2 regions of the Pseudarthrobacter ribosi genome follow, and region 2 is predicted to be linked to the other one. Evidence: riboswitches for the same ligand, from Rfam matches in the RefSeq annotation. Region 2 holds a riboswitch; the other holds the start of a gene.
What was found. A riboswitch is a leader RNA that binds a small molecule or an ion and turns the genes downstream of it on or off. The one in region 2 is predicted to bind S-adenosylmethionine.
Positions count from the first base shown of each region.

Region 1 (4,901 bases), on a different contig from region 2:
CCTGCCGCTGCTGGCAGCCTCCGAGGCCGAGGTCAGGGCCGGCCGCAACCCGCTCTTCAGCTCGCACATGTGGGACGGGTCCGCCGAGACCCTGCCGGAAAACCTGCGCATCGCCCGTGAACTGCTGGAGCGCACCGCTGCCGCCAAGATGATCCTCGAGGTCGAGATCGGCACCGTCGGCGGTGAGGAAGACGGCGTCGAGAACGCCATCAACGACAAGCTGTACACCACGGTCGAGGACGCCCTTGCCACCATCGAAGCCCTCGGTGCCGGCGAGAACGGCCGTTACATCACGGCGCTGACCTTCGGCAACGTGCACGGCGTCTACAAGCCCGGCGGCGTCAAGCTCCGCCCGGAGATCCTCAAGGACATCCAGGAGCAGGTCGGCGCCAAGATCGGCAAGGCCAACCCGTTCGACCTGGTCTTCCACGGCGGATCCGGCTCCTCCGAGAAGGAGATCGCCGACGCCGTCTCCTACGGTGTGATCAAGATGAACATCGACACCGACACCCAGTACGCCTACACGCGCCCCGTGGTGGACCACATGCTCCGCAACTACGACGGTGTGCTGAAGGTCGACGGCGAGGTCGGTAACAAGAAGCTTTACGACCCGCGCGTCTGGGGCGCCTCCGCCGAGGCCGGCCTCGCGGCCCGCGTGGTCGAGGCTGCCCAGCAGCTCGGCTCCACCGGCAAGACGTTCTAGGCATGTCGGACGAGTTCCGCAAGAACCTGATGGGCCCCGAGCCCACGCTCCTGCCCGCCGAGACCGAGGTCTACGCGGCGCTGGACGCGGGCCAGGAAGCCCTGGACCTTGTTGAAAAGCACCCGACGTCCTCGCTGCTCTGGGCCGTGCTGGCCGAGGAAGCATGGACCGAGGGCCGGACCATCGACTCCTACGCCTACTCCCGCGTCGGCTACCACCGCGGCCTGGATTCGCTGCGCCGCAACGGCTGGCGCGGCGTCGGGCCCATCCCGTGGGAACACGAACCGAACCGCGGCTTCCTCCGGGCCCTGTATTCGCTGGGCCGGGCTTCCGCTGCGATCGGCGAGGCCGAGGAGCCGGAGCGGATCGAGAAGTTCCTCAACGACTCGGACCCCTCCGCCAAGGCAGCCATCGAAGCCGAAAAGCGCTAACCGCAACGCGGGGTCACTTCGGGCCCATTCCACACCCTGGGATGGACCGGAAGCGACTCCGTGTTGGTAGTTAAAGTCCGACGGCGGGCGTCCACCAGTTAGGTGGGCGCCCGCCGTCGTTGTTGCGGAAAATCAGCTGGTCTTGGCCAGGCCGGTGCGGGCCATGGCGTCCGCGTACACGGTGCCCATCTCGTCGAGGTACTGCTCCTGGCGGGCCGGGGTTCCGGCGAAGGCGCGGCCGCTGAGCGACCGGACCTTGTAGGTCTTGAGGCCGCGGCGCCAAATCATGGGCACCTCGGTCTTGAGGAGAAGGTTCGCGAGGCGGTTGGCCTCGGTGCCGTGGGCCACAATCACCGAGGCGCGGGGCACGACGGCGAGGAACTTCAGCAGCGGCTTCAAACCTGCGGAAATCTGGTCCGGCGTGAACTTGCCGTTGGGCTCGCCCGGCACGTACCAGGGGTGGACGTTCCAGGGCATCACGTACTCGGGCCGCAGGCCGAGCTTCCACTGGACGCCGAGCAGGCGGGTGGCCGCTTCCTCGTCACCGGCAGTGATAAAACCGGACTCGTCCTCGGTCCCGATGTTGGAGAAGAGGCTGATGATCCGGCACTCGTCGACGTCGTGCAGCGGGTCCACATACGGGACGTTCGTGCCAGCTTTGGTTGCCTGCAGCGTGTCGCACAGCTCGTTGACGGCTGCAACGCTAGGTTCGTAGCGGCGGCTCAGAAGCTGTTCGCGTGAATTTTCAGTGGCCAAGGCTGTCATATATTGCTGAGTCTCCTGCGGGATTGGTAAAGCTGCCAGACCGTACGCGGCATACCGGGCACCGGGGCATGCCAAGCACGGTGTGGTTTGAAATGTGGTGTGGACCGATTCCTGGTCGATCCTTATTAGTCTATCAAGCCCTGCGAAATGACGTTTCTGCCGAAGTCGGATTACCAGAGCCTCGTGGTCGCGCGGCGGGCGCCTTCCCCCAGGGATTCCAGCTTGGCAAAGGCGATTTGCGGGTGCACGCGGCCGCCGAGGCCGCAGTCTGTGGAAGCAATCACATTTTCCCGGCCCACCAAGTTGGCGAAGCGTACGATCCGGTCCGCCACCAGGTCGGGGTGCTCGACGACGTTGGTGGCATGGGAGACGACGCCGGGGATGATGACCTTTCCGTCGGGGAGCTCGGTGTCCTCCCAGACCCGCCATTCGTGCTCGTGGCGGACGTTCGCGGCCTCGAAGGAGTATCCGCCGGCATTGATCTGCAGCACGGAGCCGATGATGTCCGCGAAGGGGATGTCCGTGGTGTGCGGGCCGTGCCAGGAACCCCAGCAGACGTGCAGCCTGATCTGCTCCTGGGGGAGGCCGCGCAGGGCCCAGTTGGTGGCTTCAACCCTGAGCTGGATGAATTTGAGATAGTCCGCCAGGCTCGGTTCCGGGTTGATCTGGTCCCAGCTTTCGGCCAGCGACGGATCGTCGAGCTGGACCGTGAGCCCGGCGTCGATGATGGCCTTGTACTCCTCGCGCATGGCGTCCGCGCAGGCGTACAGGAGTTCCTCATCGGTCTTGTAGTACTCGTTGGCGACGCGGGCGCAGGAGCCGGGGGAGAGGGAAGCGACGAAGCCTTCGGCGAGTCCGGCGGCGGCCAGGCCGGTTTTGAGGTTGGCGATGTCCGAGCCCACGAGATCCTGCCCGGTGTAGTGCAGCGGGCCGGCGATCTTTGGCTGCGTGACACTCTTGCGGTGCGCCAGGATCCCGGCGGACGGGTCGTCGTAGGCCTCGCTGAACTTCTGCCGGTCGCGCCGGTCCGGGAACGAGGTCAGCACGATGTTGCCCGGTGTGGAGCGGTGCACCGCGGCGTCAGCCCAGCGGTCGACGTCCGTCGGCTCGAGGCCGCCGAGCCGGCTGAAGGAGTAGTTCCACCACGCGCCGTAGTCCACCGAGCTGGACATCGTGTGCCCGTATTCGCCGTCGTTGGGGATATCGATGCCGAGGTCCTTCTGGCGCTGGACGATGTCCACCACGGAGGTTTCCAGCAGATCCAGGAACTCGGGGGTGACGCCGTCTGCTTCCCTGGCCTCGTTCGCGGCGATGAGTTCGGGGGTGCGGGGCAGGGATCCGGCGTGTGTGGCGCGGATATGGTCGGTGTTCTGGCGCATGGGGCGCTTCCTTTCCATCGGTCCTGGCGGTAGCACCCGTCGCCGCCACAAGGCTGTGTCCGGGCAGGGTTGCTGCGGCGTCAACGGTCCAGGTCCCTCGGCCGCTCGGGATGGTCAACTCTCACTTAATTCCACCCGGCCGGCCTGCGCAAGTCCGTGCGCCGGAGTTCCGCTGGCTGGACGCCGCGTCGCGGGCCGCGGCCGGCGGGAAGTCCATTGGATGGTCAAATGAACTGCCGCGACCTTGATCGGCTAAACTTGGGTGGTAAGAGCCCCGGACTCTGGCGTTGATGGTAAGAGCACAGCGGTAGATTCGGGGCATTCTCATGAACGGCGCTGAGCTCCGGTGACCACCCAGGTGAGTCACCCGGACTTCAGCCCGAACGAATGGGGGAGGATCCCATGCCAGCAATCGTGATCGTCGGAGCCCAATGGGGCGACGAAGGCAAAGGTAAGGCCACTGACCTGCTTGGTGGCCGAGTCGACTACGTCGTCAAGCCCAATGGCGGCAACAATGCCGGACACACCGTCGTCGTAGGCGGTGAGAAGTATGAGCTTAAGCTCCTTCCGGCTGGCATCCTGAGCCCCAACGCGATTCCGATCATCGGCAATGGCTGTGTGGTGAACCTTGAGGCGCTGTTCCAGGAGATCGACGGCCTCGAAGCCCGCGGCGCCGACACCTCCAAGCTGCGTGTCTCCGCCAATGCCCACCTCGTGGCGCCCTACCACCAGGTCCTGGACAAGGTCACGGAGCGGTTCCTCGGCAGCCGCGCCATCGGCACCACCGGCCGCGGCATCGGCCCGGCCTACATGGACAAGGTCGCCCGCCTCGGCATCCGCGTCCAGGACGTTTTTGACGCCTCCATCCTGCGCCAGAAGGTCGAAGGGTCGCTGCGGCAGAAGAACGAACTCCTGGTCAAGGTCTACAACCGCCGCGACATCGAGGTGGACGAGATCGTGGAGTACTTCCTGTCCTTCGCCGAGCGCCTCCGCCCGCTGGTCATCGACAGCACGTATGTCCTGAACACCGCCCTGGACGAGGGCAAGGTGGTCCTCATGGAGGGCGGCCAGGCCACGTTCCTGGACGTCGACCACGGCACCTACCCCTTCGTGACCTCCTCGAACCCGACGGCCGGCGGCGCCTCCGTGGGCTCGGGCATCGGCCCCACCCGCATCTCACGTTCCATCGGCATCATCAAGGCGTACACCACCCGGGTGGGCGCAGGCCCCTTCCCGACGGAGCTGTTCGACGAGATGGGCATGTACCTGCAGAAGACGGGCGGCGAGTTCGGCGTCAACACCGGCCGGCCGCGCCGCTGCGGCTGGTACGACGCCGTGCTGGCGCGCCACGCCTCCCGCGTCAACGGGTTCACGGACTACTTCGTCACCAAGCTGGACGTGCTCACGGGCATTGAGCAGATCCCGGTCTGCGTGGCCTACGACGTCGACGGCGTCCGGCACGATGAAATGCCGATGACGCAGACCGAGTTCCACCACGCCAAGCCGATCTTCGAGCACTTCGAAGGCTGGACCGAGGACATCACCGGCGCCCGCACTCTGGAGGACCTCCCGGAGAACGCCAAGAACTACGTGCTGGCCCTCGAGAAGCTCTCCGGCACGCGC
Region 1 covers NZ_JBVAYZ010000013.1:11,920-16,820, reverse strand. The annotation lists gene fbaA (class II fructose-bisphosphate aldolase) at 1-703, shown strand, start outside; gene ACZYZ5_RS13525 (DUF3151 domain-containing protein) at 706-1,134, shown strand; gene ACZYZ5_RS13520 (uracil-DNA glycosylase family protein) at 1,267-1,899, opposite strand; gene ACZYZ5_RS13515 (cobalamin-independent methionine synthase II family protein) at 2,070-3,278, opposite strand; SAM riboswitch class I at 3,290-3,395, opposite strand; gene ACZYZ5_RS13510 (adenylosuccinate synthase) at 3,681-4,901, shown strand, end outside.
Region 1: another riboswitch for S-adenosylmethionine. It lies ahead of ACZYZ5_RS13515 (cobalamin-independent methionine synthase II family protein); the one in region 2 lies ahead of metX (homoserine O-acetyltransferase MetX).

Region 2 (4,901 bases):
GGAGTGTCCCGATGTCCAGTGCCTGGTCCTTCGAAACCCGCCAGATCCACGCCGGCCAGGAGCCGGACAGCGCCACCGGCGCCCGCTCGCTGCCGATCTACCAGACGACGTCGTTCGTCTTCCCCAGTGCCGAAAGCGCCGCCAACCGCTTCGCCCTCGCCGAACTCGCCCCCATCTACACCCGGATCGGCAACCCCACCCAGGACGCCGTGGAACAGCGCGTGGCCAGCCTGGAGGGCGGACTCGCTGCCCTCCTGCTGAGCTCTGGGCAGGCGGCGGAGACCTTCGCGATCCTGAACGTCGCCGAGGCCGGCGACCATGTGGTTGCCAGCCCCAGCCTCTACGGCGGCACGTACAACCTGCTGGCGCACACCCTGAAGAAGTTCGGCATCTCCGTGACGTTCGTGGAGGACCCGGACAACCTGGCCCAGTGGCGCGACGCCGTGCAGCCCAACACCAAGCTGTTCTTCGGGGAAGTGGTCTCCAACCCGCGCCAGGACGTGCTGGACATCGAGGGCATCTCCGAGGTGGCACACGAGGCAGGGGTCCCGCTGATCGTGGACAACACGCTTTCGACGCCGTACCTCATCCGGCCGATCGAATGGGGGGCGGACATTGTGGTGCATTCCGCCACCAAGTACCTTGGCGGCCACGGGACCGCGATCGCGGGCGTGATCGTGGATTCCGGCAATTTCGATTTCGGCAAGGACCCGGAGCGCTTCCCCGGCTTCAACACCCCCGACCCCACCTACAACGGCCTGGTCTACGCCCGGGACCTGGGCAAGGACGGCGCCCTCGGCGCCAACCTTTCCTACATCCTCAAGGCACGGGTCCAGCTGCTGCGCGACCTCGGCTCGGCGGTCTCGCCGTTCAACGCCTTCCTCATCGCCCAGGGCCTTGAGACCCTGAGCCTGCGCGTGGAGCGGCACGTCGCCAACGCCAGCAAGGTGGCGGAATGGCTCGAAGCCAGGGACGACGTCGAATCGGTCGCTTACGCGGGGCTGCCGTCCAGCCCCTGGTACGAGCGCGGCCGCAAGTACGGACCGAAGGGGACCGGCGCCGTCGTCGCCTTCAACATCGCCGGGGGAGCGGAGGCGGGCAAGCGCTTCGTCGATGCCCTCGAGCTGCACTCGCACGTGGCCAACATCGGGGACGTGCGCTCGCTGGTCATCCACCCGGCGTCGACCACCCACAGCCAGCTGTCTGCTGAACAGCAGACCGTCGCCGGGGTGAACCCCGGCCTGGTCCGGCTCTCCGTGGGCCTGGAGCACATCGATGACATCCTCGCCGATCTCGACGCCGGATTCCGCGCGGCCAAGAGCGCCTGAGCCCCCCCGGCGCCCGGCGTCCCGGCCCTGTGGCCCGGGCGCCGGGGCCGGACTGACGCCGCAAAGCGCGCGGCGAGTCATAAGTTCGTCACAATCTTCGCCACCGGGGCGCCGCATTTCGTAGACTCTGTGGAGGTCATGAGTGCCAGCGACAGCCCCGGCTTGCTGGCCGGCAACCCTCCTTTCGCGGCGGGGTGCCCCGGGTGAAGACCTGGCCTGCCGGTCAGCTGACGGCGGGCAAGCGCGAAGTTAGGTCCTCAAATGACGATTGCCGTCACCCGCCAGGGTGTACCTGTAAGCAAGACCTCCCACCCGCCTGCCCCGGCCCCGGGAGACACGGCGCCAGCCGGCGCTGTCCCGGACGGAACGGTCCGGCACCTCCGGATCGGCGACCTCGACCTCGAATCCGGGGCCCGGCTGCCGGACGTCACCCTCGGCTACGAGACCTGGGGGACCCTCAACGCGGACCGCTCCAATGCAGTGCTGATCGAGCACGCGCTGACGGGGGACACCCACGTCACCCGCGGCGCCAGCGAGGAGCCGGGTTGGTGGGAGCAGCTCGCCGGCCCCGGTGCCCCGGTGGATACGGACAAGTACTTCGTCGTCTCGATCAACATCCTCGGCGGCTGCTACGGCTCCACGGGTCCCTCGACGCCGGCGCCCGATGGAAAGCCCTGGGGCTCCCGGTTCCCGCTCGTCACGCTGCGGGACACGACCGAGGCCGAAGCCAGGCTCGCGGACGCCCTGGGCATCCGGAGCTGGTACGCCGTGCTCGGCGGTTCCCTGGGCGGGGCGCGCGCCCTGGAATGGGCCGTCAGCTACCCGGACCGGGTCCTGCGCTGCGGCGTGATTTCGGTCGGCGCCGCCAGCACCGCCGAACAGATCGCTTTCGCCCAAGCGCAGACCCTCGCCATCCGGCAGGACCCCAACTTCAACGGCGGGGACTACTACGGAGGTCCGGAACCCGAAGCGGGCCTGGCCCTGGCCCGGCGGATTGCGCACATCACCTACCGCTCGGCCGCGGAGCTGGACGGACGCTTCGGCCGGAACGCCCAGGACTCCGAGGCCCCGCTGGAAGCCGGATCCCTCGCCGGGCGCGGCCGCTACCAGGTGGAGAGCTACCTCGACCACCAGGGCAACAAACTGGTCCGCCGCTTCGACGCGAACAGCTATATCGCCATCACCGAAGCGCTCATGAGCCATGACATCAGCCGGGGCCGCGGTGCCCTCGCCGAGGCCCTGGCTCCGGCCACGGCGGAATTCCTGCTGGCGGCCGTCGACTCGGACCGGCTGTACTTTCCGGCCCAGTCCCACGCGCTCGCCGCTGCCCTGCCGGGCGACGTCGCCGTGCACACCATCGAGGCGCCGATCGGGCACGACGGTTTCCTGACCGAGATCGGCCAGCTCACCAGCCAGCTCCGGCGGTACTTCTTCGGCTAGTCCACTTCGGCTGGTCTTTTGCGGGACCGACGCCGGTCCGGCAGAAGAGCGTCCGGCCCCGGGCTTCCTCTGCGGCGAGTCCGCCGGTAGGCTCACGGCGCATGACCATCATCGATGAACAGGGCCGTCCGGAACCTCCCGTCGCTGCCGGCGAGGCTGCCACGCTCCTGGGCTTCCTCGACTACCAACGGGCAACCCTCGAGTGGAAGTGCGCCGGCCTCGATGCCGAAGGCCTCAACGAGAAAACCGCCGCCTCCACTGTGACCCTCGGCGGGCTGCTGAAGCATATGACCTATGTGGAGGACAGCTGGTTCTCCCACTCCCTGCACGGACAGGACCGGCAGCCGCCATGGAACACGGTGGACTGGAAGGCACGCCCGGACTGGGAGTTTCACTCAGCCGCCGGGGACTCCGCCGCCGAGCTCCGTGCACGCTGGCAGGATGCCGTCGGGCGCTCGCGCTCCCTCGTTGCCCAAGCCCTGGCCGGCGGCGGGCTGGACTCGCTGGCCAGGCGTGCCTGGCCCGACGGGCAGGCGCCTAACCTCCGCTGGATCCTGTGCCACATGATCGAGGAGTACGCGCGGCACAACGGCCATGCCGACCTCCTCCGCGAATCCGTGGACGGAAGCACCGGAGAATGAGACCATTTGTGCAATTTTGCAGATACGCTCTGCACTAATGGCCGTTGAGGCTCAGGGCGGGAGCGCCCATACTCATTGAGAATGATGCCGCGTGTCACAAATCACGCCGCGTCCATTGTCCAGAGGTCCATAGGGTGTCGACGGAGACACCGAAGGAGTCGAAATGAGTACACAAAACGCCGCCAGGCGCCCCGAAGAGGAAGACGTCAAGTCGTCCGGACTGAAGAAGGTAGTAACGGCCTCCATGGCCGGCACCGTTGTCGAATGGTATGAGTTCTTCCTCTACGCCTCGGCCGCGACCCTTGTCTTTGGTAAGTTGTTCTTCCCGAACTCCGGCTCGGAACTGGACGGCATTATTGCCGCTTTTGTCACGTACGCCGTTGGTTTCGTCGCCCGCCCGATCGGCGGCATCGTCTTTGGCCACTTCGGCGACAAGTTCGGCCGCAAGCAGCTGCTCCAGCTGAGTATCATCCTGGTCGGCGTTGCAACCTTCGCGATGGGCTGCCTGCCGACCTTCCAGCAGATCGGCTACTGGGCACCGGCCCTCCTGGTATTCCTGCGCTTTGTCCAGGGCTTCGCCGTCGGCGGTGAATGGGGCGGCGCCGTCCTCCTCGTGGCCGAGCACAGCCCGAGCAAGTCCCGCGGCTTCTGGGCCTCGTGGCCGCAGTCCGCGGTCCCGCTGGGCAACCTGCTCGCCACGGGCGTGCTGTTCACGCTGTCCGCCACGCTGTCCTCCGCCGACTTCCTCAGCTGGGGCTGGCGCGTGGCCTTCTGGCTCTCCGCCGTGATCGTACTGGTCGGCTACTACATCCGGACCAAGGTCACGGATGCCCCGATCTTCCTGGAGGCACAGAAGGAAGTCGCCGCTGAGAACAAGGGCTACGGCGTCGCCGAAGTCTTCCGCCGCTACCCGCGTGGCGTCTTCACCGCCATGGGCCTGCGGTTCGCGGAGAACATCCTCTACTACCTCGTGGTCACCTTCTCCATTACCTACCTGAAGGTGATCGTTCAGACGGACACCTCCCGGATCCTGCTGCTGCTGCTGGTGGCGCACGCAATCCACTTCGCCGTGATCCCGATGGTCGGCCGCATGTCCGACCACTTCGGCCGTAAACCGGTCTACATGGCCGGCGCCATCCTGGGCGGCACCTGGGGCTTCTTCGCCTTCCCAATGATGGACACCAAGAACGACCTCATCATCCTCGCGGCGATCACGATCGGCCTGCTCTTCCACGCCCTGATGTACGCCGGCCAGCCGGCCCTCATGGCTGAGATGTTCCCGACCCGGATGCGCTACTCCGGTGTTTCGCTCGGCTACCAGGTCACCTCGATCGTCGCCGGTTCGCTGGCTCCGATCATCGCCGTCGCCCTGCTGAGCCAGTTCAAGTCCTCCACTCCGGTGGCCGTCTACCTGCTCGGCGCGTGCATGGTCACGCTGGTGGCGGTGTTCTTCCTGAAGGAAACCCGCGGCATCTCACTGCACGACGTTGAT
Region 2 covers NZ_JBVAYZ010000007.1:46,374-51,274, forward strand. The annotation lists gene ACZYZ5_RS09255 (bifunctional o-acetylhomoserine/o-acetylserine sulfhydrylase) at 12-1,328, shown strand; SAM riboswitch class IV at 1,463-1,578, shown strand; gene metX (homoserine O-acetyltransferase MetX) at 1,590-2,768, shown strand; gene ACZYZ5_RS09265 (DinB family protein) at 2,870-3,409, shown strand; gene ACZYZ5_RS09270 (MFS transporter) at 3,573-4,901, shown strand, end outside.